2 regions of the Rhodovulum sp. FJ3 genome follow, and region 2 is predicted to be linked to the other one. Evidence: riboswitches for the same ligand, from Rfam matches in the RefSeq annotation. Region 2 holds a riboswitch; the other holds the start of a gene.
The links. Region 2 has a riboswitch for cobalamin ahead of R1W00_RS01280 (DUF1636 domain-containing protein). Riboswitches for the same ligand answer to the same signal wherever they lie in the genome.
Positions count from the first base shown of each region.

Region 1: linked by a shared signal. The riboswitch ahead of R1W00_RS15330 (energy-coupling factor ABC transporter permease) and the one ahead of R1W00_RS01280 (DUF1636 domain-containing protein) in region 2 are both predicted to bind cobalamin.

Region 1 covers NZ_JAWJUU010000006.1:68,654-83,293, reverse strand. The annotation lists gene R1W00_RS15370 (sulfite oxidase heme-binding subunit YedZ) at 1-250, opposite strand, end outside; gene ald (alanine dehydrogenase) at 316-1,434, opposite strand; gene R1W00_RS15360 (Lrp/AsnC family transcriptional regulator) at 1,564-2,025, shown strand; gene rpsU (30S ribosomal protein S21) at 2,129-2,335, opposite strand; gene R1W00_RS15350 (universal stress protein) at 2,608-3,024, shown strand; gene R1W00_RS15345 (BCCT family transporter) at 3,064-4,713, shown strand; gene R1W00_RS15340 (COQ9 family protein) at 4,899-5,606, shown strand; gene R1W00_RS15335 (NAD(P)H-quinone oxidoreductase) at 5,603-6,589, shown strand; gene R1W00_RS15330 (energy-coupling factor ABC transporter permease) at 6,686-7,366, opposite strand; cobalamin riboswitch at 7,419-7,608, opposite strand; gene R1W00_RS15325 (ribonuclease T2) at 7,690-8,322, opposite strand; gene R1W00_RS15320 (DUF1013 domain-containing protein) at 8,447-9,202, shown strand; gene recR (recombination mediator RecR) at 9,260-9,859, opposite strand; gene R1W00_RS15310 (YbaB/EbfC family nucleoid-associated protein) at 9,867-10,211, opposite strand; gene R1W00_RS15305 (DNA polymerase III subunit gamma/tau) at 10,226-11,983, opposite strand; RNA gene ffs (signal recognition particle sRNA small type) at 12,090-12,188, opposite strand; gene R1W00_RS15295 (HAD family phosphatase) at 12,228-12,866, opposite strand; gene R1W00_RS15290 (bifunctional 2',3'-cyclic-nucleotide 2'-phosphodiesterase/3'-nucleotidase) at 12,900-14,640, opposite strand, start outside.
Region 2 covers NZ_JAWJUU010000001.1:255,087-269,726, forward strand. The annotation lists gene R1W00_RS01225 (helix-turn-helix transcriptional regulator) at 1-245, opposite strand, end outside; gene R1W00_RS01230 (autoinducer binding domain-containing protein) at 364-867, shown strand; gene R1W00_RS01235 (adenosylcobinamide-GDP ribazoletransferase) at 854-1,606, opposite strand; gene cobT (nicotinate-nucleotide--dimethylbenzimidazole phosphoribosyltransferase) at 1,603-2,619, opposite strand; gene cobU (bifunctional adenosylcobinamide kinase/adenosylcobinamide-phosphate guanylyltransferase) at 2,603-3,127, opposite strand; gene R1W00_RS01250 (histidine phosphatase family protein) at 3,196-3,753, shown strand; gene R1W00_RS01255 (propanediol utilization protein) at 3,750-4,568, shown strand; gene cbiB (adenosylcobinamide-phosphate synthase CbiB) at 4,565-5,509, shown strand; gene cobD (threonine-phosphate decarboxylase CobD) at 5,518-6,486, shown strand; gene R1W00_RS01270 (cobyric acid synthase) at 6,488-7,930, opposite strand; gene cobO (cob(I)yrinic acid a,c-diamide adenosyltransferase) at 7,934-8,542, opposite strand; cobalamin riboswitch at 8,582-8,790, shown strand; gene R1W00_RS01280 (DUF1636 domain-containing protein) at 8,869-9,255, shown strand; gene cobW (cobalamin biosynthesis protein CobW) at 9,259-10,317, shown strand; gene cobN (cobaltochelatase subunit CobN) at 10,345-13,650, shown strand; gene cobG (precorrin-3B synthase) at 13,647-14,640, shown strand, end outside.

The DNA.
Region 1 (14,640 bases), on a different contig from region 2:
AAAACGCGGCCACCCCGAAATAGCGCCGGTTCTTACGCAACCACCGCGGCCCGCGCCACGTCTTCAGCAGCATACAAATCGGCGTCGCGATCATCGCCACAATCAGGAACCGTGCTGCGAATTCACCGGTCGGATGCACCAGAATGTGCAAAATGCGCGGGTTGGTCGAGGTCAGGGCCTGATAAACAAAGCCGACTGCGGGCAGGGCAAGCACCGCCCACAGCCAATAGGGATCTAATTTTTTCAACATAACGGACATCCACAATCTGGGTTGGTTATCGTTATACGGGCCAGCGTGGATTTTCCGTCGCCCCTTTATGCGGCGATTGCGTTTTCCGGTGCCAGCGCGTCGAGGCCAAGCGCCTGACCCACCGCCAGATTGGTCAGCCGTCCGTCATGGACGTTCAGACCGGCCATCAAACCCGGATCGGCGCGGCACGCGGCCTGCCACCCCTGATCGGCCAGCGCGACCACATAGGGCAGCGTTGCATTCCCAAGCGCAAGCGTTGAGGTCCGCGCCACGGCACCGGGCATATTGGCGACGCAATAATGCATGATGCCGTCGACCTCATAAATCGGGTCCTGATGCGTTGTAGCGCGCGAGGTCTCGAAACAGCCACCTTGGTCAATCGCCACATCGACAATGGCCGCGCCGGGCTTCATGTCGCCCAGTTGCGCGCGGGTGACCAGTTTCGGGGCCGCGGCACCGGGGATCAGGACCGCGCCGATGACCATATCCGCCTGCGCGACCAATTCTGCCGTCACGGCGGTTGAGGCATAATGCGTGCGCATCTGGCCGGCAAACACATCGTCCAGATAGCGCAGACGCGGCAGCGACCGGTCAAGGATATGCACCTCGGCCCGCATCCCGGCGGCGACACGCGCGGCGTTGGTGCCGACGACCCCGCCACCGATCACCACGACCTTGGCTGGCGCAACACCGGGCACACCGCCCAGCAACACACCGCGCCCGCCATTGGCCTTTTGCAACGTCCACGCGCCCATCTGCGGAGCCAGACGACCAGCCACCTCGGACATAGGTGCCAACAGGGGCAGGGCACCGGTGCGATCCGTCACGGTTTCATAGGCGATGGCGGTTGCGCCACTGGCCAGCAAATCGCGGGTCTGCTCGGGGTCGGGCGCAAGGTGCAGATAGGTGAACAACAGCTGACCGGGGCGCAGCATCGCGCGCTCGACCGCTTGGGGTTCCTTGACCTTGACGATCATATCGGCCTGTTCGAACACGTCCTTGGCCGTATCGACAAGGGTCGCACCGGCGGCGTGGTATTCGGGATCGCCGAACCCCGCGCCCGCACCGGCACCGGTTTCGATCACAACACTATGGCCATGGGCGACCAGTTCGGCCACGGCGGTCGGGGTCAGGCCGACGCGGAATTCCTGCGGCTTGATCTCTTTGGGACATCCAATTTTCATGCGTTCCTCCCTTAGCTGCCTCAAGTCTACGCCGATCACCGGAAATTTCTGTGCGATCTGATGCGTGCAACTGGCGCATGGCCGAAGATCGTGTTAAATTTGGCGGAAACCTTCGAAGGATCTTCGATCATGGCTGATCTCGACGACATGGATATCCGTATCCTGAACAACCTCCAACGGCGCGGGCGCATGTCGAACGCCGAACTGGCCGAGCGCGTGCACCTGTCCCAATCGGCCTGTCATCGGCGGGTCCAGCGGTTAGAGGCCGACGGCTATATCCGCGATTACGTCGCCCTGCTGAACGCGCGACAGGTCGGGCGCTCCACCACGGTGTTCGTTGAAATCACCCTGTCCGGTCAGGCCGATGAGGTGCTTGAGGCGTTTGAAACCGCCGTTGCACGCATTCCCGATGTGTTGGAATGTCACCTGATGGCGGGCAGTTTCGATTACCTGTTGAAGATCGTCGCGCGCGATAGCGAGGATTTCGCTCGCATCCACCGCCAATACCTGACCCGATTGCCGGGGGTGGCGCAGATGCATTCCAGTTTCGCCCTGAAAACCGTGTTTAAAACCACGGCCCTACCGATTTAACCGGCGCTGACAGAATCGGTGCCCTAAAAACAACAAACCCCCGGGGCCGGGCCGCGGGGGTCGTCGCACTGGGGCCCAAGGACCCCGGTTCGCCTGTCAGATCTTAGAGAAGACCTTCGCGCTGAGCCTTTTTACGGGCCAGTTTACGGGCGCGGCGGACAGCTTCTGCTTTCTCACGAGCTTTCTTTTCCGACGGCTTTTCAAAATGCTGACGGAGTTTCATCTCACGGAAAACACCCTCACGCTGAAGTTTTTTCTTCAGGGCGCGGAGGGCCTGATCGACGTTGTTATCGCGAACGCTAACCTGCATGTGGTTTTCACCACCTTTCTAGTTTGGAGTTGCAGTAAAAGTGCAGGAAGCCGCCGTATAGCAAAGCCTCGGCAACTTGTCTACAGGCGCGGTAAAGGGCGTAAATTGGCCAAATTGCGCCGCATGTGTTACCTCAGTCCCACGTCAGCATCGCTAGTTTTTTTAGATATTGCGACATTCTGACGCCCATTGCAGGCCAGAGCGCCGCAATGTCCAACCGGAAACCCGGAAACTTGTGTGGGATGTAACCCGTACGAGCAACAGGAGGGAACATGTTTACAAAAATACTGGTGCCAGTCGATCTGGCCCATGCCGAGAAAATGGACAAGGCGGTGCGTGTCGCATCCAGCCTCGCCCAGACCTACGGCGCTGCTCTGTGCTTTGTCGGAGTGAGCAGCGACGCCCCCACGTCGGTGGCGCATAGCCCTGATGAATTCGCCCAGAAACTGTCGGCCTTTGCCGCAGACAAGGGGGCCGCCTATGGCATCGCTGCCGTTAGTGAGGCGGTCATCGTCAACGACCCTGCGGTCGAGTTGAACCACGCGCTGGATAAGACGATCGACGGTGTCGGTGCCGATCTGGTGGTGATGGCAACGCACCTGCCAGGTGTGAGCGATTACATCTGGGCGGGTCACGGGGCGCATGTCGCCGCACATAGCAAGGCTTCGGTCTTTTTGGTGCGTGACTAAGGCCTCTGCAAAGAAATAGATGGGAGAAAGGAGGCCGTAATGGCCGACGAAAATAATAATATGGCAGATGGGATCCCCAGTCCGGACGGGGCTGCCAATCTGATCGATACCGAATACGAACTGGGTCAGGACAACGTTGAGGGAAGCGTTGGTCCGCTTGGGTTCGACATCCACAACCCCGTGTTCCCCGTGTCGGGCGCGGCTGTTGTGGCATTTGTGTTCTACACTCTGGTCCTGCCGGATCAGGCGGGTGCGGTGTTCTCGTGGCTGTTTGGCGCGGTGACCAAGGGGTTTGACTGGTTCTTCCTTGGGGCGGCGAACATCTTTGTGATCTTCTGCCTGCTGCTGATCGTGACGCCTCTGGGTAACGTGCGTCTGGGCGGGGCCGAGGCCAAGCCGGATTACGGCTATGTCGGCTGGTTCGCGATGCTGTTCGCGGCCGGTATGGGCATCGGCTTGATGTTCTATGGCGTGTCCGAACCGATGAGCCACTTTTCGTCCTCGCTGGGCGGTACGGCGGCTGAAAACGGCATGCGCACCGACTGGGCTCCGCTGGGTGCGGCTGCGGGCGACGAGGCTGCCGCGATGCGTCTGGGCATGGCAGCGACGATTTTCCACTGGGGTCTGCACCCGTGGGCGATCTATGCGGTTGTTGCTCTGGCACTGGCGTTGTTCAGCTATAACAAGGGCCTGCCCCTGACGATCCGTTCGGCCTTCCACCCGATCTTTGGCGATGCGGTCTGGGGCTGGGTTGGTCACATCATCGACACGTTGGCGGTGTTTGCGACGCTGTTTGGTCTGGCGACCTCGCTGGGCTTTGGCGCGACACAGGCGAATGCCGGTCTGAACGAACTGTTCGGCGTGCCGGTGAACTCGACCACCGAGGTGATCCTGATTTCGGCCATCACCGCGATTGCGCTGATTTCGGTTATGCGCGGTCTGGATGGCGGGGTGAAAATCCTGTCTGAAGTCAACATGGGCCTTGCCTTTGTCCTGTTGCTGTTCGTGCTGATCGCGGGTCCGACGCTGTTCCTGATCTCGCTCTTCTGGGACAGCCTTGTGGCCTATGTCGAATACCTGCCTGCGCTGTCCAACCCGATTGGACGTGAGGACGTGAACTTTAGCCAAGGCTGGACATCGTTCTACTGGGCGTGGTGGATTTCCTGGTCACCGTTCGTGGGCATGTTCATCGCCCGCGTCAGCCGTGGTCGCAGCGTGCGTGAATTCGTGATCTGCGTTCTGCTGATCCCGTCGCTGGTCTGTGTGCTGTGGATGTCGGTGTTTGGCGGAACCGCCCTGCATCAGGTGGTCAGCGATGGCTACACCGCGGCTCAGGACGCATCGCTGGAACTGAAACTGTTCAAGATGCTGGATGTTCTGCCGCTGGCGGGGATCACGTCGCTGATCGGTATTGTTCTGGTCATCGTGTTCTTTGTGACCTCGTCGGACTCCGGTTCGCTTGTGATCGACACGATCACGGCGGGCGGCAAGGTCGATGCGCCGATCCCCCAGCGTGCCTTCTGGTGTCTGTTTGAGGGCGCGGTGGCGATTGTCCTGCTGCTGAGTGCGGGCGGTCTGTCGTCGCTGCAATCCATGGTCATCTCGACCGGCCTGCCGTTCACGGTGGTGCTGCTGTTGATGTGCTATGCGATCCTGCGCGGGCTGTTGTCCGAACGTAAGGCAAAATAACCAATGCAACGGGCCGTCCTTTGGGCGGCCCGTTTGCCATATGGCCCGCATGCGACGACGTGCGGCTCGTCTTATCCCGTTGATCCCCTATATTTTCTGGTGACGCCCACGCAATTGCGTGCGGCCCAGCGATTGCGCCCCCGCCCATGTCGGGGCAATATCGCGCCAACGAAAGGATCAAAGCGATGAGCGATCACATCTCCCCACAGGACCGGATGCTAGAGGCCGCGCTGATGCATGTGCCGTTCGATGGCTGGGGGCCGGAAACCTTTGCCGCCGCCGCCGCCGATTGCGATATGTCCGAGGCACAGGCGCGTGCGCTGTTCCCGCGCGGGGCGCTTGATCTGGCGCTCTATATGCATCAGGTGGGCGATCAGGCGATGGTTGCCGCGATGCAGGCCACCGACATGTCCGAGATGCGGTTTCGGGATCGTGTGGCCCTCGGCGTACGTCTGCGCCTAGAGGCGATCCCCGACAAAGAGGCCGTGCGCCGCGCCGTGACCCTGTTCGCGCTGCCCCAAAACGCCGCCGAAGGGTCCAAGGCGATCTGGGGCACGGCGGATAAGATCTGGACCGCGCTGGGCGACAGTTCGGACGATGTGAACTGGTACACGAAACGGATGACCCTGTCGGGTGTGTATGGGTCCTGTGTCCTTTACTGGATGGGCGACGATAGCCCCGATCACGCGAATACATGGGCCTTTCTGGATCGCCGGATTGAGGACGTGATGCGGTTTGAAACCGTCAAGGCCAAGGTGAATAACAATCCTTTGTTCAGGCCGTTTCTGGCGGGCCCCAAGATGATCCTTGACCGGATCAAAGCGCCCAGCCGCACACCGCGCGCCGATATGCCCGGCCATTTTACCACCCCCGCCAATCAGGAGAGCAAATGAACACCCCCCAAATGATGCGCGCGGTTGAAATCACCAAACCGGGCGGGCCGGATGTGCTGTGCCTGACCGAACGTCCCGTGCCCAGCCCGCGCGCGGGTGAGGTTGTGTTAAAGCTGGCCTATGCCGGTGTGAACCGCCCCGATGCGTTGCAGCGCGCGGGGGCCTATGATCCGCCCCCGACCGCATCCGATCTGCCGGGGCTGGAAGGCGCGGGCGAGGTCGTCGCAGTGGGCGAGGGCGTCAGCGGTCTGTCGGTCGGCGATCAGGTCTGCGCGTTGTTGCCCGGTGGGGGCTATGCCGAATACGTGGCGACGCCCGCCGCGCATGCTCTGCCGATCCCCAGGGGGATGGATCTGCGCATGGCGGCCTGTCTGCCCGAGACGTTTTTCACGGTCTGGTCCAACGTGTTCATGCGGGGCGGCCTAAAGGCGGGCGAACGGTTCTTGGTCCACGGGGGATCGTCGGGGATCGGGACCACGGCAATCCAACTGGCCAAAGCCTTCGGCGCGCGGGTGTTCACCACCGCCGGTAGCGAGGAAAAGTGCCGGATTTGCTCCGAACTGGGCGCCGAGCGGGCGATCAATTACCGAGACGAGGATTTCGTCGCTGTCATGCGCGAACAGGGCGGGGCGGACGTGATTTTGGACATGGTCGGCGGCGATTACATCGCCAAGAACGTCAAGACCTTGGCCCCCGACGGGCGGATGGTTCATATCGCGTTCCTGTCCGGTCCCAAGGCCGAGATCAATTTCGCATTGGTCATGGCGAAACGTCTGACGATCACGGGATCGACCCTGCGCCCGCAGTCGGATGCGGCCAAGGCGGCGATTGCCGAAGAGCTGCGCGCGAAGGTTTGGCCGTTGATTGAGGCGGGGACGGTGGCGCCGGTGATGGACAGCGAATACGCGCTGGAAGATGCGGCCAAGGCCCACGCGCATATGGAGAGCAGCCAGCACATTGGCAAGATCGTTCTAAAGATCTGATCGTGCGTCGGTTCGCAAAAGGAAAAGCCTGCCCAAATGGGCAGGCTTTGTTGTTTTTGATCGGCGGGGATCTGACGATCCCCGTGCGCGTCTGTCTTAGGCCGCTTTGTGCAGGCGGGCGGTGAAGGCCGCACCCGAGGTTGCGCCGCGTTTTGCCTTGGCAGCCGCCAGAACAGCCAGATCGACAACCGGCTCAATCAGGACAACAGCCATGTAAGCCGCGCCGAAGCTGCTGACGCTGGCGAGAGTCGTTGCGTTGACGCCTTGGCCGTAGAAGGCCCAGAAGGCAACCCAAGCGACGATGCCGCCTTGGTATGCGGTCGACAGGGCCAGTGCCTGAGCGTAGGTGATGTCGGTGTAGGCGGTGCCTGCGGGGATGATACGTTTGGCCAGCATGTTGATGCCGAACAGCGGCACCAGCAGGGTGGTGACGTTCATGCCGTACTGGGGCAGGTCGAAGGGTGCAAAGAACAGGCCTTGCAGAGCCAGACCCGAGGCCAGAGCGATTGCAGCCGGACCAGCACCGAACAGCAGAAGCAGGGTCGAGCCGAGGATGAAGTGGACCTCGGACACGCCGACGGGCGCGTGCGGCAGGACCTGGAAGAAGCAGAACACCAGAACGGTTGCGATGGCGCTGCGCAGAATCAGCGCTGCGAGGCCACCGTCGCGACGGATGCTGTCGCCGGTTGCTTTGGTTGCGTAGGTCGCAGCGCCTGCTGCGGTACCGTAAGAAAGGGCGATCTTGGCGCCGTCGACAACGCCGGGTTCGATATGCATTTCGATCTCTCCTGCCAGCACCCACCGTGCTGGGAATATTTGTTTTTATGGCCCAAAGGCCGGTGATAATGGTCGGTCTCCTGGCTTGCGGGTCGTCGCGCCCCCCGCCTTTCCAATGCCTGATGGCATCAGTGGCTTTATGGGGTTTGCTCTCCGCTTACAGTTGCGGGGGCAGCCGCGGTGTTGCACCGTGTTCCCGTTTCATCCGCCGAGATGGCGAAACCATTTCCACCATCGATAGGCGAAACCGCATAGCCGGTCAAATACCGAAACGTCATCCCATAGTCTGATAGCGCCATCGCGTCGCCATTGTGCCCTTTGGATCACCGGATCGGATCAAACAACGCATCATCCAGCCTACAGTCGCGCACCACATCCGCCCCGCAGGTCACGGGATCCAGATCCTTGGACAGGCAGATGCGCGTCTCTTGGATGCGGTCGGCCTTGCAGGTGATGGTGACCATGTCGGGCGATAGGGCCGGGTTGTCCTGCAAAAACGCCTGTTCCACCACGGATGCGGGCAGTTTTACGGCGCGGTCGAGTTTGCGAAAGACCTCGGGGCGGGTGACGGCGTCAAAGGCCTTGCGCGCGGTGTCGTAATAGTCCTCGGCGCTTAGGCCCGCGCAACGGCCGTGCTTTTTCCATTGATACCACGCAAGGCCACTGGTCCCCATGATGTCCGCCATATCCTCGGTCAGCCAGCGGGGCGGGTCGCGTTCGATTGTCCGGCAATAGGCGGGCCAGCCCCCGTCGGCGTATTGCGGCCACAGCCCGTGCATGACCCAGCCGAAATCCGCCTCTGCGTCACATTGCGGTGAATTGCGCGCGTCCCCTTCGAGGGCGCACCACGTCGGGGACCAGCTGAGCGACAGGACGTAATAGTCGAAATCACCCGCCTGTTCGCCGTCAGCATGGGCCATGGTTGCCGACAACAGCAGCGCAATCAGAAATCGCATTTTCTCTTTCCTCTGGAACGGAACGGGACTATATACCCTGCAAACTCCCCGAAAACGAGGATAAGGTCCAGATGGACAGCCGTTTTCTCGGCACGGGAGAGAAGTATTCAAAGGAGTGCGTGTCATGGAAAAACCGATCATGGCCAAAGCGACCGCGGTATGGCTGGTCGACAACACGACGCTGACGTTCAAACAGGTCGCTGACTTCTGCGGCCTGCATGAGCTTGAGGTGCAGGGCATTGCCGATGGCGACGTCGCCGCCGGTGTGCGCGGGTTCGATCCGGTTGCCAACAACCAGCTGACCCAAGACGAGATCGACCGCGCCGAGGCCGATCCGCTGCGCAAGCTGAAGCTGAAGTTCAACCCCGCCGCCGTGGGCGAGGAAAAACGCCGTGGCCCGCGTTACACGCCGCTGTCCAAGCGTCAGGACCGCCCGAACTCGATCCTGTGGCTGGTGAAATTCCACCCCGAACTGTCGGACGGTCAGATTGCGAAACTGGTCGGCACCACCAAGCCGACGATTCAGTCGATCCGTGAGCGGACCCACTGGAACATCGCCAACATGCAGCCGATTGATCCGGTTGCTCTGGGCCTGTGTAAGCAGACCGAGCTGGACAAAGCTGTGCAAAAGGCCGCCGCGAAACGCGCTGCCGAAGGTGCCGCGATGACCGATGACGAGCGTCGCAAGCTGCTGTCGACCGAACAGTCGCTGGAGATGGAAGCAGAGCCGAAAATGCCGACCGCGATCTCGGGTCTGGAAACCTTCTCTTTGTCGGGCAACACCGACGAGGAAGAGGAAAAATCGGACGAGCAGTTCCAAGATGCGGACAGCTTCTTCAACCTGCCTTCGGGTGATGATGACGAAGACGACGACAAGTAATCGCCTGATTACCTATCTTACGAAAAACCCGGCCACTGGCCGGGTTTTTTTGTTTGTTCAGAACCTGCGCCGTGCCTTGAGAGCCGCGCCAATCGTGCCGTCATCGAGGTAATCAAGCTCGCCCCCGATGGGCACCCCTTGGGCCAATGACGTCACCGCAACGCCCGTGTCATGCAGTTGATCGGCGATGTAATGGGCCGTGGTTTGCCCGTCGACCGTGGCGTTCAAGGCCAGAATGACCTCGGTGATCTGTTCGGCGGCAATACGGTCAACCAGTTGCGGGATGCGCAGATCCTCGGGCCCCACACTGTCCAGCGCGGACAAGGTCCCGCCCAGCACGTGATAGCGTCCCGAAAACGCCTGACCGCGTTCCATCGCCCAGAGGTCCGAAACGTCCTCGACCACGCACAATTCGCCTGTGGCGCGGCGGTCGTCATTGCAGATGTCACAGATATCGGCGGTGCCGATGTTGCCACAGTTCAGACATTCGCGCGCGGACTGGGCGACCTGATGCATCAGATCGGCAAGCGGCGCCATCTGGCCCGTGCGCTTTTTGATCAGGTGCAGAACCGCACGTCGCGCCGACCGGGGACCCAGCCCCGGCAGTTTGGCCATCTGTGTGATCAGCGCCTCAATGTCTTTGGTGGCCTGTGACACGTGCGGATCAGAACGGCAGTTTCATATCCGCCGGCAGACCCAGACCTTCGGTCAGTTTCTGCATTTCCTCTTGGCTTTTCTCGGCCGCTTTTTGTTGCGCGTCCTTGATCGCCGCAAGGATCAGGTCCTCGGCCACCTCTTTTTCCGAGGGCACAAAGATGCTCTCGTCGATGCTGAGGCCGACCAGTTCGCCCTTGGCGGTAGCGGTTGCGGTCACCAGACCCGCGCCCGATTCACCGGTCACGGTGAGGGACGCCAGATCGTCCTGCAGCTGGCCCATTTTGCTTTGCATTTCCTGCGCGGCTTTCATCATCTTGGCCATGTCGCCAAGACCGCCCAAACCTTTGAACATCGGTCTCTCCTAAATTAGCTGTCCTCGAAAGGATCCCATTCGTCGTCCACCTCGGGCAGGGCTTCGGCGGCTGCGGCCTTGGCCAGTTCCTCGGGGGTGCGGATGTCGGTGATTTTCGCCGATGGAAAGGCCAGCAGTACGGCCTGAACCAACGGATGTTCCTGTGCCTTGGCCTCCATCGCCAGACGTTCGGCGTCTCGGTCCTCGGCGATTGTGGTGCCCCCGCCCGAGCCGGTCACGGACACACCCCAACGGGTGCCGGTCCATGTCTGCAGGCATTGGGCAAGACGCGCCGCCAGATCGCGGGGCGCATCGGCGGTCGGTTCGAATTCGATGCGACCGGGCGAATAGCTGACCAGACGCAGGGTCGTTTCCACCTCGACAAGCAATTTCACATCGCGGTGCGCGCGGATCAGTTCGACCACCTTATCGAAGGTCGGATAATGGGCAAGGCTGGCCACCGTTTCTTGGGCCAGTGCCGCCATCGGTGCGCCACCGCCGCCACCGCTGGGCGCGCTGTGCATGGTGGGCGCATGGGTCACGCCGCTGCCACCGCCCATGGGCGCACCGGCGCCGCCACCGGGACCGCTTGGCATCGGCGGGGGCGGGGTGTCCTGTAGCTTGCGCACCAAATCCTCGGGCGAAGGCAGGGTCGAGATATGCGTCAAACGGATGATCGCCATTTCGGCGGCCATCATGGCGTTCGGGGCCATCGCGACCTCTTCGAGCGCCTTGAGCAGCATCTGCCACATCCGCGTCATCGCCCGCATCGGCAGCTTTTCCGCCATCGACAACCCGCGCGCACGTTCATCTGGCGATACGGTTGGGTCCTCGGCGGCCTCGGGGGTGATCTTGATTACGCTGATCCAATGGGTGATCTCGGCCAGATCGCGCAGCACCGCCATCGGGTCGGCCCCATCGGCATATTGTGCGGACAGTTCGGACAGCGCGCCCGCCGCGTCACCGGCCATGATCATGTCATAAAGGTCCAGAACACGACCGCGATCCGCCAGACCCAGCATCGCGCGCACCTGTTCGGCGGTGGTTTCACCGGCCCCGTGCGAAATCGCCTGATCCAGCAGGCTCATCGCGTCACGCACCGATCCCTCGGCCGCGCGGGTGATCAGGGCAAGCGCATCCGTGGCGATCTCGGCACCCTCAAGGCCCGCGATCTTGCGCAGGTGGGCGATCATCACCTCAGGCTCAATCCGGCGCAAATCGAACCGTTGGCACCGCGACAGAACCGTCACCGGCACCTTGCGGATTTCGGTGGTGGCAAAGATGAATTTGACGTGGGCGGGCGGTTCTTCGAGCGTCTTCAGCAGCGCGTTGAACGCGCTGGTCGACAGCATGTGAACCTCATCGATGATGTAGATTTTATAGCGGGCACTGGCGGCGCGGTAATGGACGCTGTCGATGATTTCGCGGATGTCGCCCACACCGGTGCGCGATGCGGCGTCCATTTCCATCACATCGACATGGCGGCCCTCGGCGATGGCGACGCAGTGTTCGCAGACACCGCAGGGATCCGTGGTCGGTCCGCCGTTTCCATCCGGCCCGATACAGTTCATGCCCTTGGAAATAATCCGCGCGGTGGTGGTTTTGCCGGTCCCGCGGATACCGGTCATGATGAACGCCTGCGCAATCCGGTCGGCGGCAAAGGCGTTTTTCAGAGTGCGCACCATGGCCTCTTGGCCGATCAGATCGACAAAGGTCGCCGGACGGTATTTGCGGGCGAGTACCTGATAGCCTTGGTCGTTGGTGTCGGTCATGGGGGCCTGTTCACTATGCTTGGCGCAAAGGTAAAGCGATGCCATGCGGACGTCCACCGCAATCATCGGGCGCGTGCAAGAAGGTGCCACAGATGTAGGGGGGGTGAGGTGAGAGGCTGGACAACGACCCAAGCGGGGCTCGTTACGGCTGCTTCCTTCCGGACCTGACCGGGTTGGCGAGGTGCCTGCCCGCGCCAACCTCTCGAGGGCCGATATAGGCCCCGCGTGCCGGATTCGCAAGACCCTAGGGAATCAGCCCTGCCAGACGCGCGCCGGTCATGATGTCCTCGGCCACGTGATGGGCCAGATCGGTTTGCGGCGCGGCCATGTCGGGCACCTGTACCACGCGCATACCGGCGGCATGGGCGGCGCGCACGCCTGTGTCGCTGTCCTCAAACACCAAACAATCGGCGGGGGGCACGTTCAGCAGGTTTGCCGCCCGCAAATAGGGTTCGGGTGCCGGTTTCGGCGCGGTCACATCGTCAAATCCGACCAGAATGTCGAACCGGTGCCGGATACCCGCCCCGTCCAATTTCGCCCACGCACGTTTGGTGTGGCTGGACGTGGCGATGGCGCGCGCGACGTTCATCCCGTCCAGCAGGTCCAACAATTCCTCAACACGCGGGCGCAGGGAAATCCCACCGGCAAAGGCGCGCTCGCACGAGGCCTGCCAGCGGCGATCGAGTTCCGCGCGGTCAAAATCGCCAAGGCGTTCGCGCAGGCGTTGCTCGCCCGTGATCTGATCAATTCCGACCAGTGACAGGAAAAACTCATGCGGCAGGTCATAGCCCATTTCCGCACAGGCCTCGGCACCCGCCATCAACGCGACCCTCTCGGTATCCAAGAGCAGCCCGTCCATATCGAAAATCACGGCCTTATACATCGCGTCCCCCGTCGGTTCCGCCGATCTATAGCGTCACAAATAGAGGCGGAACCAGTGGAAACCGTCCTTACCCGCGCCGGTGTGATCGACGCGCAGGTGGTCCAGATCATCCAGATGCGCGGCGGCCTTGGGGCCCGATTGGAACAACACGCTGGTGTTCGGCAGGGGGGCAAAGGACCACGGAGGCGGGGCGGGCAGGGTGATGTCAGGGTGTTCGGTGATGTAGCGGATCAGGATGTCGCGGTTGGTATCGGGGCCTTCAAACACGATACCGCGCCCATTTGCGCCCGCGAAATTCCCGCCCCCGTTCGCGCGATAGCTGTTGGTCGCGATGATGAACCGGTCGCTGTCCTGAACGGGGCGTCCGTCGTGGCGCAGGTCCACGATGCGCCGCGCCTCGGGGTGCTCAAGATGGCCCTCGAACGCTGTGAACTTGTTGGGTTGGCTGATGTCGACCTGATAGGTCAGCCCCTCAATCAGGTCGAAATTATAGCTGGGGAAATTGGGATTCAGAAGGCGTTGATCCGTTCCCCCCCGCGTGATCGTGTTGAACAGGCTGGCGCTGCGCTCTAGCCAATCGCGCAGGTCCGCGCCGGTGATGTCAATCGCGCGGATCGTGTTGGGGTAGAGGTACAGGTCCGCCACATGCCGGATCGACAGGGGACCTGCGGGCACGTCGGTATAGTAATCCGGCCCCCCGCGTCCGCCGCATTTGAACGGCGATGCGGCGGCCAGAACCGGTCGATCCGCCAATGGCCCACCGGCCAGTGCGGTTTCCACGTACCATTTCTGGGCCAGCGCGGCCAAACGCACGGACCGGTCCGGCGTGATCGTCGCGAAGTAGCTGTGCAGCGGGGTTTGGGTATGTCCAACCGGTTGGCGGACAAACTCGATGGTTTGTGTGTGGGGTGTCTCGATCAGGGACAGGATGGCGGGTTGCTCTGGCACGCTGGCGACTGAGTTCCCGCCGGTTTCGCGCTTGGAAATCGGGTGGACGGCGGTCTCGAACTCGGCCACATGCCAGCCCGCGTCGTCGCGGCGCAGGGACAGGTCAATGACACCCACATGCGATCCCCAAAAACCCGCCATCACGGCGGGCGTGCCGTGCAGCGTGCCACGGACAGGGTCAACGACAGAACAGGGGGCGAAATCGCTGCCTGGAAAGGTCAGATGCTGATGCCCGCAGAGAACCGCGTCGATCCCATCAATTGCGGCCAGCGGGATTGCTGCGTTTTCCATCATCGGATGCGGGGCCGTTTCTGACAGGCCAGAGTGACACAGGGCGATTACCACATCGGCCCCGTTTGCGCGCATATGCGGCACATAGGCGGCGGCGGTCTCAAGGATATCGCGGGTGTGCAGATGGCCCTCTAGGTGGCGACGTTCCCACTGCATGATCTGGGGCGGGATGAATCCGATGATGCCGATGCGGATCGGGTGCACCTCGCCTGCGCCATCGGTGATCTGGCGATCCAGCATCGCAATGGGCGGGCAATAGGGCGTATCGGTCAGGGGCGTGTCGCCCAGATCGCGCACCAGATTGGCCAGAACAAAGGGAAAGGTCGCGCTCTCTAAGCTCTGCTCAAGAAACGGCAGGCCATAGTTGAATTCGTGATTGCCCAGCGTCCCGCCGTCATACCCCAGCATATTCATTGCTGCGATCATTGGATGGGGCGGGGCCTGATCCGCCTCAAACGCCAGATAATCGCCCAACGGATTGCCCTGCAGAAAATCCCCGTTGTCCAGCAACACCGAATTGCGCGCCCCCGCCCGC
Region 2 (14,640 bases):
GCCGCCCGCCCCAGCACCCCCTTGGGATCGCTCAGCGCGCTCCACCGTGCGGCCCCGCGCCCGTGATAGGCCCAGTCAAAGCACGGGTCGTCGATCAACAGACCTTCGCGCGTATAGGTTTCAACCCAACGTTTCGGAAACCGGTTACACTCGGACAAGGGGAAGGCAAATCCAACACGGACTGCCAAATAGAAACCTGCGGGCGCGATGCGATCCAACCCATAGGTCGATACCGATCTCATCATACGTATAGTCTTTCCCTAAAAGCTCATCTTTCGTATCTATGGACGGCGCACTTGTCATGTGCTGATTTTATGACCAACCGACTTTCTTACATATTCATCAACCCAAGCACGAAATTGCATGAGACTCGCACCCCAAATTGTTGAAAACCTACAGGAATTAGCGAGTTTCTGCCCCAAGGGGTTCGCCTTGGGGATGCATATGCGTTTCGCGGGGGCCAAGGTGATCCTTCTGACCTACCCCACCGCATGGGTGACGATTTACGATGCCGAAGGCCTGTTGCCCCATGATCCGACGGTGCGGTGGGCCATGGCCAATGACGGGATGATCGACTGGACTGACCTGTCTGGTGATGACCCTAAACAGGTGATGACGCGGGCGCGGGCGTTCGGGCTGTGCTATGGGTTTACCCTGTCGCTGACGCAGAACGGATCGCGCAGTGTGCTGGGCACGGGTCGCCCCGACCGCCCCTACTCCACACCGGAAAAGACGCGGATTAGGGAATTGGTCAGCGCACTACACGATGCGACATTGAATTGCGGCGATGAGATGCAGGACAGTCTGGACCGATTGTCGTTTGAACTGACGCATCCTGTTGAAACAGGATCGCCTAGCCCGCGATAAGGGCGCTCAGGACGACCCAGCCCGCGATTTCACTGACCAGTTGCGTCGCGCCAAGGACATCGCCGGTTTGCCCGCCGACTTTCGCCCTGGCAACCCATGCGACCCATGCGGCGCTTAGGGCCATCACCACGGCCAGAACAACCGCCGCGCCGCCCAGTGCGCCACCCGCGATCACCGCAACCGCCATCCCCGGCAGGGCCACGGCAAAGCGGCCTCCGACCGCGCTGTGACCTAACCCGTCGGCGCGGGCGGGCGGCAGGATCAGAAGGACGGCCAGCATGCACAGGCGGCTGAACACGGCGACGGCGATAAACGCCGCCCCCATCGCAGGCGTCCCTGCCAGCGCCGTAATCCCCGTGACCTGCACCGCAATCGACAGGATCAATGCGATCACGCCATAACTGCCGATGCGGCTGTCGCGCATGATTTCCAATCGGCGGGCGATGTCATGCCCGCCCCAGATGCCATCGGCGAAATCGGCCAACCCGTCATAGTGCAGCCCGCCGGTGATCATCGCCCCCGCCAGAACCGTTAGAACGGCGGCCATGGCTGCCGGCACCCCAAGGGCCAACAGGCCCGCGCAAATGCCCCACAGGATCGCCCCGATCCCCGCCCCAACGAAGGGAAAACTCCACGCGCTGGCGGCGATACTGGGCACAGGATCGCGCAACTGTCCGGCGGGCAGACGGGTCAACATCATGACCCCCACCTGCATCTCGGACAGGCGCGCGCGGATCATGCGTCCGACACCCCTGCCTCGGCAAAGGTGGCCATCCCGTTGTGACATTCAAGCGCCGCGCGCACGATGTTCAACGCCAAGGCCGCTCCGGACCCTTCGCCCAGTGCCATGCGGAAATCCAGAACGGCGGATTTACCCATCGCGGTCAGGATCTTGCTGTGGCCGGGTTCGGCGCTGGTGTGACCGACAAGGCAATGCGCCAAGGTGTCGGGCGACATCGCGAACAGGGGCGCAACGGCGGCGGTACAGATATAGCCGTCGATCAGAACCGGCACCCGCGCCTGACGCGCGGCCAGAACCGCGCCGCAAATCGCGGCCTGCTCACGCCCGCCCACGGCGGCCAGACGGGCCAGACCGGCGGTGTCCTTGTGCAGATCGACCGCGCGCGCCACGACCTCGGCCTTATGCGCGATGCCGTGGGCGTCCGAGCCCGTACCGCGCCCGACCCAATCGGCGGCCTCGCCCCCGAAACAGGCCATGGCCATCGCGGCAGCGATGGTGGAATTCCCGATCCCCATTTCGCCCAGCAACAGGATATCCGCGTTCGGATCAACCGCGCGCGCACCTGCGACCATGGCCGTGACGGTGTCGGCCTCGCTCATCGCGACGGTGGTCGAGATATCACCGGTCGGGCGGTCAAGCTCCAATGCCACCACCGACAGATCCGCGCCCGAGACGCGGCACAGCTGGTTGATGGCGGCGCCGCCTGCCTCGAAATTCGCGACCATCTGCACGGTCACTTCCTGCGGGAAAGGGTTTACTCCTTGGGCACAGACCCCGTGGTTGCCTGCAAACACGACGGCCTGGGCCGTGTCGATCACGGGCCGGGCCGTGCCCCGCCATCCGGCGATGAATGCGGCGATCTCTTCCAACTGACCCAGCGATCCCGGCGGTTTCGTCAGGGTGTTCTGGCGCGCGGTCGCGGCTTCGGCCGCAGCCGTGTCAAACGCGGGCAGCGCGGCGATGATCGCCTCAATCTCGGCAAAGGATGTGGCGTCAGACATAGGGGTCATGCGGTTTCACCTGTATTGGACAGCCCGACACGACCAGAAAGACCTGATCGCACTCGGCTGCGAGTGTTTGGTTCAATTTGCCAGCCGCATCCCGAAACCGGCGGGCCAGCGCATTTTCCGGAACAATACCGCCGCCCACCTCGTTCGTGACCATCAAAACCGGCGCTTTTTGGTCCTTGAGGGACGCGATCAGGGCCTCTGTCTGGGCCACGATATCCATCTCCTGCATCATCAGATTGCTCAGCCAGATGGTGATGCAATCGACCAGTCGGGGCAGATCCCCATCCGTCTCGCGCAGCGCCTGTGGCAGATCAATCGGCGCGGACACATTGTCCCACTCGGGACCACGGCGCGCCTGATGGGTGGCGATACGATCGGCCATTTCGGCGTCAAACGCCTCGGCCGTGGCGATATAGACCGCCCTTTCGGATCGTGACAGGGTCAAAGCCTCGGCAAACTGGCTTTTGCCAGACCGCGCTCCCCCCGTGATAAGTATCGACTTTCCCATGGTTCCGTGACAAACCAAAAACCCGATACAAAGAAAAGACCTTTTGTGATGCAGGCAGGTGTTCCGGGATGCTTTATCTGATCCGTCACGCCCCGACCGTGGCGCAGGGCCGCCTGTGTGGCCGCACGGACGTGGATGCCATCACGATGGCGGATGAGGTCACCGCGCGTGTGCGTGCCCATATCCCCGCCCCGTCCCGCGTGATTACCAGCCCCGCCAAACGCTGTGTCCAGACGCATGCGATGGTGTTTGGCGCGGATGCGCCCCTGCCCCCCAGCGACCCGCGCCTGTGGGAGCAGGATTTCGGCGATCATGAGGATACCCCCTATGCCGAACTGCCCGATATCGGGGTGCTGGCCGGTGATGAGCTGGCCGCCTATTGCCCCCCGAATGGCGAAAGCTTTGCCGCCATGTGCGCCCGTGTCGCGCCCGCGCTGGTCGAGGCCGCATCGGGCGACGGCGATGTGGTGATCGTGGCCCATGCGGGCACGGTGCGCGCGGCCCTTGCGCTTGCCATCGGATCGCCCGGCCCCGCCATGGGGTTTGAGGTGGCGAACCTGTCGGTCTCGACCTTTCGTGGCTATGACGGCGGGTTGTCCGTCGGATCGGTGAACTGGACCCCATGAGCGCACAGGCAAGCATCACCGGTCATTTTGGCGAATGGCTGCAGGGACGGATGGGCCCCGACGGTCGCCTGTCCCTGATCACCGTCAATTGCCCAGCCCTGTCCGTGCGGGTCAAACGGCGTGACGACCCGATCCTGACCTTGGTCCAAGAGGGCCGTCCGGTCCTGTCGCGCAAACGGGCGCGAGCCTTGCTGGACCATATGAACCTGCCGGTCTCGGGCTGTTTCACCATCGACCATGACATGCCTGCGGGCGGCGGCGCGGGGGCCTCGACCGGTGCGTTGCTGGGCGTATTGGCGGCGGCGGGATGCGACGCCCCGCCCGAGGACCTGGCCCGCGCCTGTGTCGCGATTGAGGGCGCCAGCGACCCGATCATGTTCCCCCATCCCGATGAAATGCTCTGGGCCTCGCGCCGCGCCGAGATCGTGCAACAGATCGGCGCGATCCCCGAATGCGAAATCGTGGGCGGCTTTTTGCCCTATACCGAACGGACCGAGCCCGAGGACCTGCAATTCCCCGATATTTCCGACCTTGTCCCGGAATGGGAGCGCGCGATTGCCTGTGGCGACCTGCCCGCGCTGGCCGATCTGGCCAGCACCTCGGCCGAGCGGACAACCACCCTGCGCGGCCCCGAAAAGGACATCACGCCGGTCCTGCGCAAATCGCTGGGTGCGCTGGGGCATATCCGTGCGCATACCGGTTCGGCGCGCGGGTTGGTGTTTGAACGCGGCACCGTGCCCCCCGATGCGGTCGATCTGTTGCGTGCGGGCGGGTTGACCCGCGTCATCCACTTCACCACCGGACGAGCCCCATGAACACGGTTTTGATGATTGTGCTGGCGATGGGGATTGATGCCGCCGTCGGCTGGCCGGATGCGCTCTATCGTCGGATCGGGCACCCCGTGACATGGATGGCGCGCGGAATTACGGCGCTGGACCGCGCGCTGAACCACGCGGGTCTGGGTGCACGGGTGCGTCAGATACGCGGGGGGCTGACCGTTCTGATCCTCTGCGCGCTGACATGGGGTATCGTGGCGGTGTTGCAGGGGATTCTGCCCAATGGGGTCGTCGGCACCGTCATCGGCGCGATACTGGCATGGCCCCTGATCGCGATCCGGTCGATGCATGACCACGTCGCCGCCGTGGCGCGTCCCCTGATCGCGGGGGACCTGCCCGCCGCGCGCCTTGCCGTGTCGATGATCGTCGGACGAGACCCGAACCTGCTCGACACCGCAGGTGTGACCCGCGCAGGGTTGGAGAGCCTTGCCGAGAACACATCCGACGGCATTGTCGCGCCGGTGTTTTGGGGCGCGGTGCTCGGCCTGCCCGGCATCGCGACCTATAAGATGATCAACACGATGGATTCCATGATCGGCCATCGCACTGAAAAGTATGAGGATTTCGGCAAGGTCGCCGCGCGTCTGGACGATGTGGTGAACCTGATCCCTGCGCGCCTGACCGGTGTGATTTTTGCGATCTGCGGCGGAAATTTCACCCGCGCATGGGCCGTGATCCGCGCCGATGCGGCCAAGCATCGATCCCCCAACGCCGGTTGGCCCGAAGGCGCGCTGGCCGGATCGCTGAACATCCGTCTGTCGGGGCCGCGCCAATACGGTACCCACACGGCGGAGGAGCCGTGGTTGAACGGCGCCGCCCCCGATCCGGTGGCCAGCGATCTGGCGCGGGGGCTTGCGCTCTATCGGCGGGGCATGGTTCTACTGGCGGCGATTCTGGGGGCGATGGCCCTGACGCTTTAGGGGGCGAGATGCGCGATCACGGCGGAAATCTGGACTGGGCCGTTGCGGAGTTCGGCGGCGCATTGGCCGATTGGATCGACCTGTCGACCGGCATCAACCCCGCGCCCTATCCGATTGGCGACATCCCGGCCGAGGCTTGGGCGGTCCTGCCGCGCAAATCGACTATGGCGCGCCTCTGTGACATCGCGGCGGACTGTTACGGCACCACCGCCGCCATCGCGCCCCTTTCGGGTGCCACCGGAGCGATTCAGGCCGTGCCTTACCTGCGCACCCGTGGCAGCGCGCGGGTGATCGGCCCGACCTATAACGAACACGCCGCCGCCCTGCGATCCGCCGGTTGGACGGTTGAGATGGTCGCGGACCTAAACGCCCTTGCCGGTGCCGATCTGGCCATCGTGGTGAACCCCAACAACCCCGATGGACGCTGTTACGCGCCGAAGGATTTGTTGGCGCTGGCGGAGCACGTTGGGATGCTGATCGTTGATGAGAGTTTTGGCGATGCGCGGCCCGATCTAACGCTATGTCATCACATTAACGATGATACGCAAGATATTATTATTGAACGGTCTTTTGGGAAATTCTACGGCCTTGCCGGTGTGCGTTTGGGCTTTGCCATCAGTGGTCAGTCGATCATCGACCGCCTGCGCGATATGGCCGGTCCGTGGCCCGTTTCCGGCCCTGCGATTGATGTGGCCTGTCGTGCTTTGGCGGACCGCGATTGGCAGGCGGCAACGATTGCCCGTTTGACCGCCGATTGCGTCCGTCTGGACGCGCTTGCCACCGCGCGTGGATGGGTGCCGGTCGGGGGTGAGGGTTTGTTCCGGACCTATGACACGCCGGATGCGGCGGCGGCGCAAAACCATCTGGCGGGTCACAAAATCTGGACCCGCATCTTTCCCTATTCCGATGGCTGGATCCGCCTTGGCCTGCCCCATGGCGCGGCGCAATGGGATCGCGTCGCGGCGGCGTTTGACTAGATCACTCGGCCAGCGCCAGCATCCCGCCGACGTCCAGATGCGCCTCTAGGTGATCGGCCAGCGCGTCCAGAACACCCTCAACCGTCGCGTCATAGCCCCCGCCCGAGCTTGCCCCCAGTGACGCAAGCCACGCCGCACGGAACCCGTCATCGCGGAACATCCCGTGCAGGTAGCTGCCCACTGCGCGACCATCGGCGGACATGGCGCCCTCGGCGCGGCCCTCCATCATGGCAAAGGGGCGCGCGCAATCGGGGCCGTCCGTGCGCCCGATGTGGATTTCATAACCCGAAATCGGCTGGCCGGTGACCTGATGGATCGCCTCGACCTCGGTCAGGCGTTTGTCGCCGGTCATGACGGTGCTGACGTTCAACAGACCCAGACCCGGCGTATCGCCGCGCGGCCCCTCGATCCCGTCGGGGTCGGACACCATATTGCCCAGCATCTGATAGCCGCCGCAAATCCCCAGCACCCGACCGCCGCGCCGCATATGGGCGTGCAGGTCGATATCCCAGCCCTGTTGACGCAGAAACGCCAGATCGCCGCGCGTGGATTTCGATCCGGGCAGGATCACCACATCCGCGTCCCCCGGAATGGCCTGACCGGGGCCCAGCATCGTCAGGCGCACGTCGGGCTCTTGGGCCAGCGGGTCCAGATCGTCGAAATTCGCGATCCGCGACAGGCGCAGGCACACGATATGAACCGACCCGCCCGCGCCGCCGGAACGGATGTCCAGCGCGTCCTCGGCCGGTAGCTTCCATGCCTCGGGGAACCACGGCGCGACGCCAAACCCTTGCCAGCCGGTGCGCTCGGCAATCAGGGCATAGCCGTCGTCAAACAGGCTGGGGTCGCCACGGAATTTGTTGATCAGGAACCCGCGCACCCGCGCCGCGTCCTGTGCGTCCAGAACCGCCTGTGTGCCGATCACCTGCGCAATCACCCCGCCCCGATCGATGTCGCCGATCAGGACCACGGGCACATCGGCGGCCACGGCAAAGCCCATATTGGCGATGTCGCCCGCGCGTAGGTTCACCTCGGCCGGACTGCCCGCGCCCTCGACAATCACCAGATCATACTGGGATTTCAGTCGGTTAAAGCTATCCAAAACCGCATCCATCAATTGCGGCTTTAACTTCGCGTATTCCCGCGCCTTGGCGGTGGTCAAACGGCGTCCCTGCACCACGACCTGTGCGCCGACGTCGGTTTCGGGTTTCAACAGCACGGGGTTCATATCCGTGTGCGGCACCAACCCACAGGCCAACGCCTGAAGCGCCTGCGCCCGCCCGATTTCGCCCCCATCACCGGTGACGGCGGCGTTGTTGGACATGTTTTGCGGCTTGAACGGCGCAACCGACAGCCCCCGACGGCGCGCCGCGCGGCACAGCCCCGCCACCAGAACCGATTTCCCGACGTTGGACCCCGTCCCTTGCAGCATCAGCGCGGGCATGGATCAGAACTCCACGCCCTTTTGCGCCTTGATCCCGTCGCGGAACGGATGCTTGAGCAGCGTCATTTCCGTGACCATATCGGCGGCCTCGATCAACTCGGGCTTGGCGTTGCGTCCCGTCAGACAGACGTGCGTCATATGGGGTTTTTCGTGCAGCAGGAACTCGACCACCTCGTCGATATCAAGGTAATCATACCGCAGCGCGATGTTGATCTCGTCCAGCAGCACGAACTGGATTTCGGGGTCCAGAATCAGCTCTTTTGCGCGGGCCCAACCGGCCTGTGCGGCGGCGATATCGCGCTCTTTGTCCTGTGTCTCCCACGTGAACCCCTCACCGGACACAACGAATTGACATTTGTCCGCGAAATTGTCGCGCAGGAAATCGCGTTCGCCCGTGGACCAGTTGCCCTTGATGAACTGCACCACGGCACAGGGCATATCATGGGCGATACAGCGGATAATCATGCCAAAACCCGCAGATGACTTGCCCTTGCCGGGCCCCGTGTTGACGATGACCAGACCCTTTTCCTCGGTCTTGGTTTCCATCATGCGGTCGCGGGCGGCCTTGATCTTTTGCATCTTGGCTTTGTGGCGGGCATTACTTTCGTCCAAGGGTCGGGTCCTCTTGCTTGACAAATCGAACGTTCACGGCGCATGTCGCACTATGTTGGTGCCTGTGTAAACAGGTGAAAAGGGAATGCACGCCGGTCCGCCGGTAACGCAGCCGCCCCCGCGACCGTGACCGGAGAGGGAGCTCAACGCCACTGACCATAGGTCGGGAAGGCCGAGCGCCCGCCCAGAGGCAACCGCCACTGGATCATCCGCAAGCCGGGAGACCTGCCAGCGACGACAACGCAACCGGACGGGGTGTTCTGGCGGCGGGCGGTTTTGCCAAACCCTCCGTCCATGACCCTGCCCGAACGACATGGGACGAGGACGTGACAGACCAGACCACCCCACAGGCAGGCCCTGCCGAACTGTTGATCTGTGTGAAATGCCGCGCGGGTCAAGAGATGCCCGACGACGCCCGCCGTCCGGGCGCGCATCTGTATGACCAGTTCACCGAGAAAGGCCCGATTGACGGTCTGACCGTAACGCCGGTCGAATGCCTGTCCAACTGCGATCACGGCTGTTCGGTTGTGCTGCGGGGGCCGGGTCGCTGGACCTTTGTCTACGGTCGTTTTGATACCGACACCGGCGCCGAGACCCTGTATGAAGGGGCGGCGCGCTATGCCGCGCAGCCCGATGGATTGGTGCCGTGGCGCGAACGTCCCGAGCATTTCCGCAAAAACTGTATCGCCCGTATTCCCCCGATGGAGACCTGAGCAATGACCACCGATCTGTCCAAACTGCCCGTTACTGTGATCACCGGATTTCTGGGGTCTGGGAAAACCACGCTGGTGCGTCACCTGATGCAGAACCCGCAGGGCAAGCGCCTTGCCGTGGTCGTCAACGAATTCGGCGATGTCGGAGTGGATGGCGAAATCCTGAAATCCTGCGCGATCCCCGACTGTCCGGCGGAAAACATCATGGAACTGGCGAACGGCTGTATCTGCTGTACCGTGGCCGATGATTTTATCCCGACGATTGAGGCGCTGATGGCGCTGGACCCGCGTCCCGATCACATCCTGATCGAAACCTCGGGCCTTGCCCTGCCGAAACCGCTGCTCAAGGCGTTTGACTGGCCCGATATCCGTTCGCGCATCACCGTGGATGGCGTGATCGCCCTTGCCGATGCCGAGGCCGTGGCGAACGGTCGTTTTGCCCCCGATGTGGCCGCCGTGGATGCCCAGCGCGCCGCGGACGATAGCCTTGATCACGAAACGCCCCTGTCCGAGGTGTTCGAGGATCAGATTTCCTGCGCCGACATCATCCTGTTGACCAAGCCCGATCTGGCCGGTCCCGAGGGCGTGGCCAAAGCCAAAGAGATCATCGCCGCCGAGGCCCCCCGCACCCTGCCCGTGGTTGAGGTCGCCGAGGGTGCCGTCGACCCGCGCGTGATCTTGGGTCTGGGTGCCGCCGCCGAGGACGACATGGACGCCCGCCCCAGCCACCACGACGGCCATGACGATCACGAGCACGACGATTTCGAAAGCATCGTCGTCGATCTGCCCGAACTCAGCGATCCCGCCGAGCTGGTCAGCCGGATTGAGGAACTCGCCAACACCCTGAACATCCTGCGCGTCAAAGGCTATGCCGCCGTGGCCGGTAAACCAATGCGCCTGCTGGTGCAGGCCGTCGGTGCACGCGTGCGTCACCAATACGACCGCCCGTGGCGCGCCGATGAGGGCCGCGCGGGGCGCGTTGTGGTCATCGGTGAACATGACGACATGAAAGAGGCCGAAATCCGCGCCATCCTGACCCGTCAGGACGCACCGGCGGCCTAACCGCCACAGGCCGCCAAGGACCCCACAATGCACGTCGTGTTCCGCGAAAGCCACGGTCTGGACGATACAGACACGCCAACGGATCTGGGCCAGACGCCCGCCGATCTGGTGGTGCTGTCGTTTTCCGACAGTGACCTTGGCGCGTTCGCGGCGGCGTGGCATCGCGGGAACGGGCCCGATGGCGGGATGCCTACCCTGCGTCTGGCGAACCTTGCGGCGCTGAAACATCCGTTGTCGGTCGACACCTATGTCGAACAGACGCTGGAGGGGGCCAAGGGCATCCTGATCCGCCTGATCGGCGGTGTGCCCTATTGGTCCTATGGCCTGCAACAGGTCTATGCCTTGGCGCAGGAACGCGGCATCGCGCTGGCCGTTTTGCCCGCCGACGGGCGCGAGGACACGCGCCTTGACGATATGTCGACCCTGCCCGTGTCGACCCTGCGCCGTCTGTCGCATCTGTGCGATACCGGCGGCACGGTCGCGGCGCAGGCGGCTCTGGCGCAATTGGCGCTGGCGGCGGGTCTTTATGCCGGTCCGGTGATCGGGTCGAAAACCCTGCCACAGGTCGGTGCATGGACGCCCGAGACCGGTGTGACCTGCCCCGCCACGGCGGCGATGGTCACCGATGGCGATACCCGCCCCCTGATCGCGCTGGTGTTTTACCGGTCTTACCTTGTCTCCGCCGATCTGGCCCCGATTGAGGCGCTCTATCGCGCGCTGTCAGATCACGGTATGCGGGTGGTCGCCCTGTTCGCGCCCTCGCTCAAGGCACCGGGCGCGGCAGAGTGGCTGACCCGCCAGATCACCGCCCTGACCCCCGATGCGGTCGTCAACGCCACCGCGTTCAGTGGCAAGGGCGCCTCGGGCCAATCGCCGCTGGACGCCTGTACGGGTCCGGTGTTTCAGGTCGCCCTTTCCACCTCTGATCGCGCCGCATGGGCCGGGGCGGAACGGGGCCTGTCGCCCGCCGATCTGGCCATGCATGTGGTGTTGCCCGAAGTTGACGGGCGTCTTTTCGCGGGCGTCATCAGTTTCAAGGAAAAAGGCACACCCGATCCGCATCTGGAATGCGCGCTGGCCCGACATACCCCCGATGCCGACCGGATTGCCGCCGTTACCGCGCGGGTGAAACGCCAGATCGATCTGCGCCACGCCGACATCGCCACACGGCGCAGCGCGATCATCCTGTCCACCTATCCGGGCAAGTCGTGGAACATGGCCCATGCGGTGGGTCTGGACGCGCTGGCCTCGGGTCAGGCAATCCTAGACGATCTTGCGGCGGCGGGGCATGACATCGCCACCGGCGCGCCGCTGGATCAGGCGCTGACGTCGGATACGGTCGCGTGGTCGCTGGCCAACTATCACGCCGCGCTGGCGCATCTGCCCGCCGATCTGCGCGAGGATCTGATGACCGTCTGGGGCGATCCCGCCGAGGATCCCGCCCTGCGTGATGGCGCGTTCCATTTTTCGGTGACACGACGGGGCAAGGCCCTTGTCGCGCTGCAACCTGAACGGGGCACGCCCAAGCTGCGCGAGGACGAATACCACGATCTGGGCCGCACGCCGCGCCATGGCTATGTGGCGTTCTACCTGTGGCTGCGGGATCAGTGCGATGCGGTGATCCATGTCGGCGCGCATGGCACGCTGGAATGGTTGCCAGGCAAGGCCGTGGCCCTGTCCGCCGCCTGCTGGCCCGAGGCATTGATCGGCGATCTGCCCGTGATCTATCCGTTTATCGTCAACGACCCCGGTGAGGCCGCACAGGCCAAGCGGCGCATCGGTGCCCTGACCATCGGGCACATGCCCCCGCCCCTGCGCAACAGTGGCACGCCCGATCGGTTCGCGCGTCTTGAAACGCTGCTGGACGAGTTTTCTAATGCCGACGGTCTGGACCCCAAACGCCGCGACCGCCTGCAACAGGACATCCGCGACGAGGCACAGGCGATCGGCGTGGAAACCGATCTGGGCCTTGATACCGCGACCTCGACCGCCGAGGCGATCACCCGCATCGACCGGTTCGTCTGTGATGTGAAAGAGAGCCAGTTCGGCGATGGCCTGCATATCTTTGGCCGCGCGCCCGAGGTTGACACCGATTTCGACGCCGACACCTCGGCAAGTGGAGAGCGTACCGCGCTGATCACCGCCCTGCACGGCGGTCGGGTAGAGGCCGGTCCCGCCGGGTCCCCCTATCGCGGGCGGCGCGATGTTCTGCCGACCGGTCGCAACCTCTTCACCACCGATCCGCGCGCCGTGCCCAGCCGCGCCGCCTATGCCCAAGGGGTCAAGCTGGCCGAAGAACTGGTGCGCCGCCATCTACAGGATCAGGGCGATTGGCCGCGTGGGGTGGTTGTGGACCTGTGGGGCTCGGCCACCATGCGCACCGCGGGTGAGGAATTCGCCATGGCGCTGCATCTCTTGGGCGTGCGTCCGATCTGGGACAAAGGGTCCGAACGTGTCTCGGGGATCGAGGTTCTGCCACTGGCCGAAATGGATCGCCCACGGATCGACGTTACCTTGCGCGTGTCGGGCCTGTTTCGCGATGTGTTCCCGACGCTGTCCTCGCTGTTTGCCAAGGCGGTGCGCGTTCTGGCGGCCCGCGATGAGGCACCGGATTGGAACCCCTATGTGGGGCGCGACGATCTGGACCGCGTGTATGGCCCCGCGCCGGGTCAGTTCGGTCTGAACATGGGTCCCGCGATTGAGGATTACAGTGATGAGGGCCGCGCCGCCGCCGGTGCCGCGTGGCTGGCGGCCAGTTCATGGGCCATCGACGGCGGACAGGCGCGCCGCGATGCGGGCGGGATCGCCGCGCGGGTGGCCGGTGCGGATAGTTTTATCCACGTTCAGGACATGCCCGAAACCGATCTCTTGCTGGCCGAGGATTACGCCGCGCATGAGGCCGGTTTTGCCGCCGCGCAGGCCGCCGTGGGCGCCGCCGGTCGCGCGAACCTCTATCACATGGACAGCACCAACCCCGCGACCCCGCGCATGCGCAGCCTGACCGAGGAAATCGCCCGCGTGGTACAGGCGCGCGCGACGCACCCCGGATGGCTGGCCGGTATGGCGCGCCACGGCTATCGCGGGGCGGCGGAAATCGCGGCGACGCTGGATCATATGGCGGCCTTTGCGCATCTGGCCGGTGTGGTGCCCGCGCATCTGTTTGACGCCTATTATGACGCGACGCTTGGCGAACCGGACATCACCGCGTTTATGGAACAGGCCAACCCCGACGCTTTGGCCGCGATGCGCGACCGCTTTGCCGCATTGCACAGCGCGGGGATTTGGCAGACACGTCGAAACTCAATTCTGGCGGAACTGGAGATGGGTCAATGACAATCGCGCCTTCGGTCAAGGGATGGTGCCCCGGTGCCTATCGTCCGATGATGTCGGGCGACGGGTTGGTGGTGCGGGTGCGCCCGCGTCTGGCGCGTCTGGGGCGGGATCAGGTTCTGGGCCTCTGTGCCGTGGCGCAGCAGTTCGGGAACGGCGTTCTGGACCTGACCAATCGCGCGAACCTGCAAATCCGTGGCGTGCGCGAAGAGGACCACGAGGCGGTTCTAGAGGCGCTGAACGCGCTTGGCCTGTTGGATGCCGATCCCGCACTTGAGGGGCGGCGCAATATCCTGATGACGCCGTTCTGGCGCGCGGGCAACGTATCCCAAGACCTCGCGACCGAGTTGATGTCGCGCCTTGGGGAGTTGCCCGAGCTGCCCGCGAAATTCGGCTTTGCCATCGACACGGCACCGGTGCCCCTGCTGCGCAATGATCCCGCCGATATCCGGCTGGAGCGTCTGGCGGATGGGCAGATCATCCTGCTGGCCGATGGGGCCGGAACGGGGCGCATTGTGGATCAGGAGGCCGCGATTGATGCGGTGATCGAACTGGCGCGCTGGTTCGCGGCCTCGACCCGTACGGGCGTGCGCCGGATGCACCGCCTGTTGGACCTGATTGACCTGCCCAGCGCTTATCTTGGCACCGCGCCCGCCCCCGTGGCCGCGCATCCCGATCCGGGGCCTCTGGCAGACGGGTATTTCCTCGGCGCGCCGTTTGGCCAAATGGATGCCGCCGCGCTGACACAGCTGATGACCGATACGGGCGCAACCGCCCTGCGCGTCACCCCGTGGCGGATGTTCTGGCTGGAGGGTGCGACGCCCGTCCCAACCACGGATTTCATCACCACCGCCGGTGATCCGCTGCTGCACGCCAATGCCTGTGCCGGTGCGCCGGGCTGTGCGTCGGCCTCGGTCAGCACCCGCGATCTGGCCCGCCTTTTGGCCCCCAATGTCGCGGGGAGCCTCCATGTTTCGGGATGCAGCAAAGGTT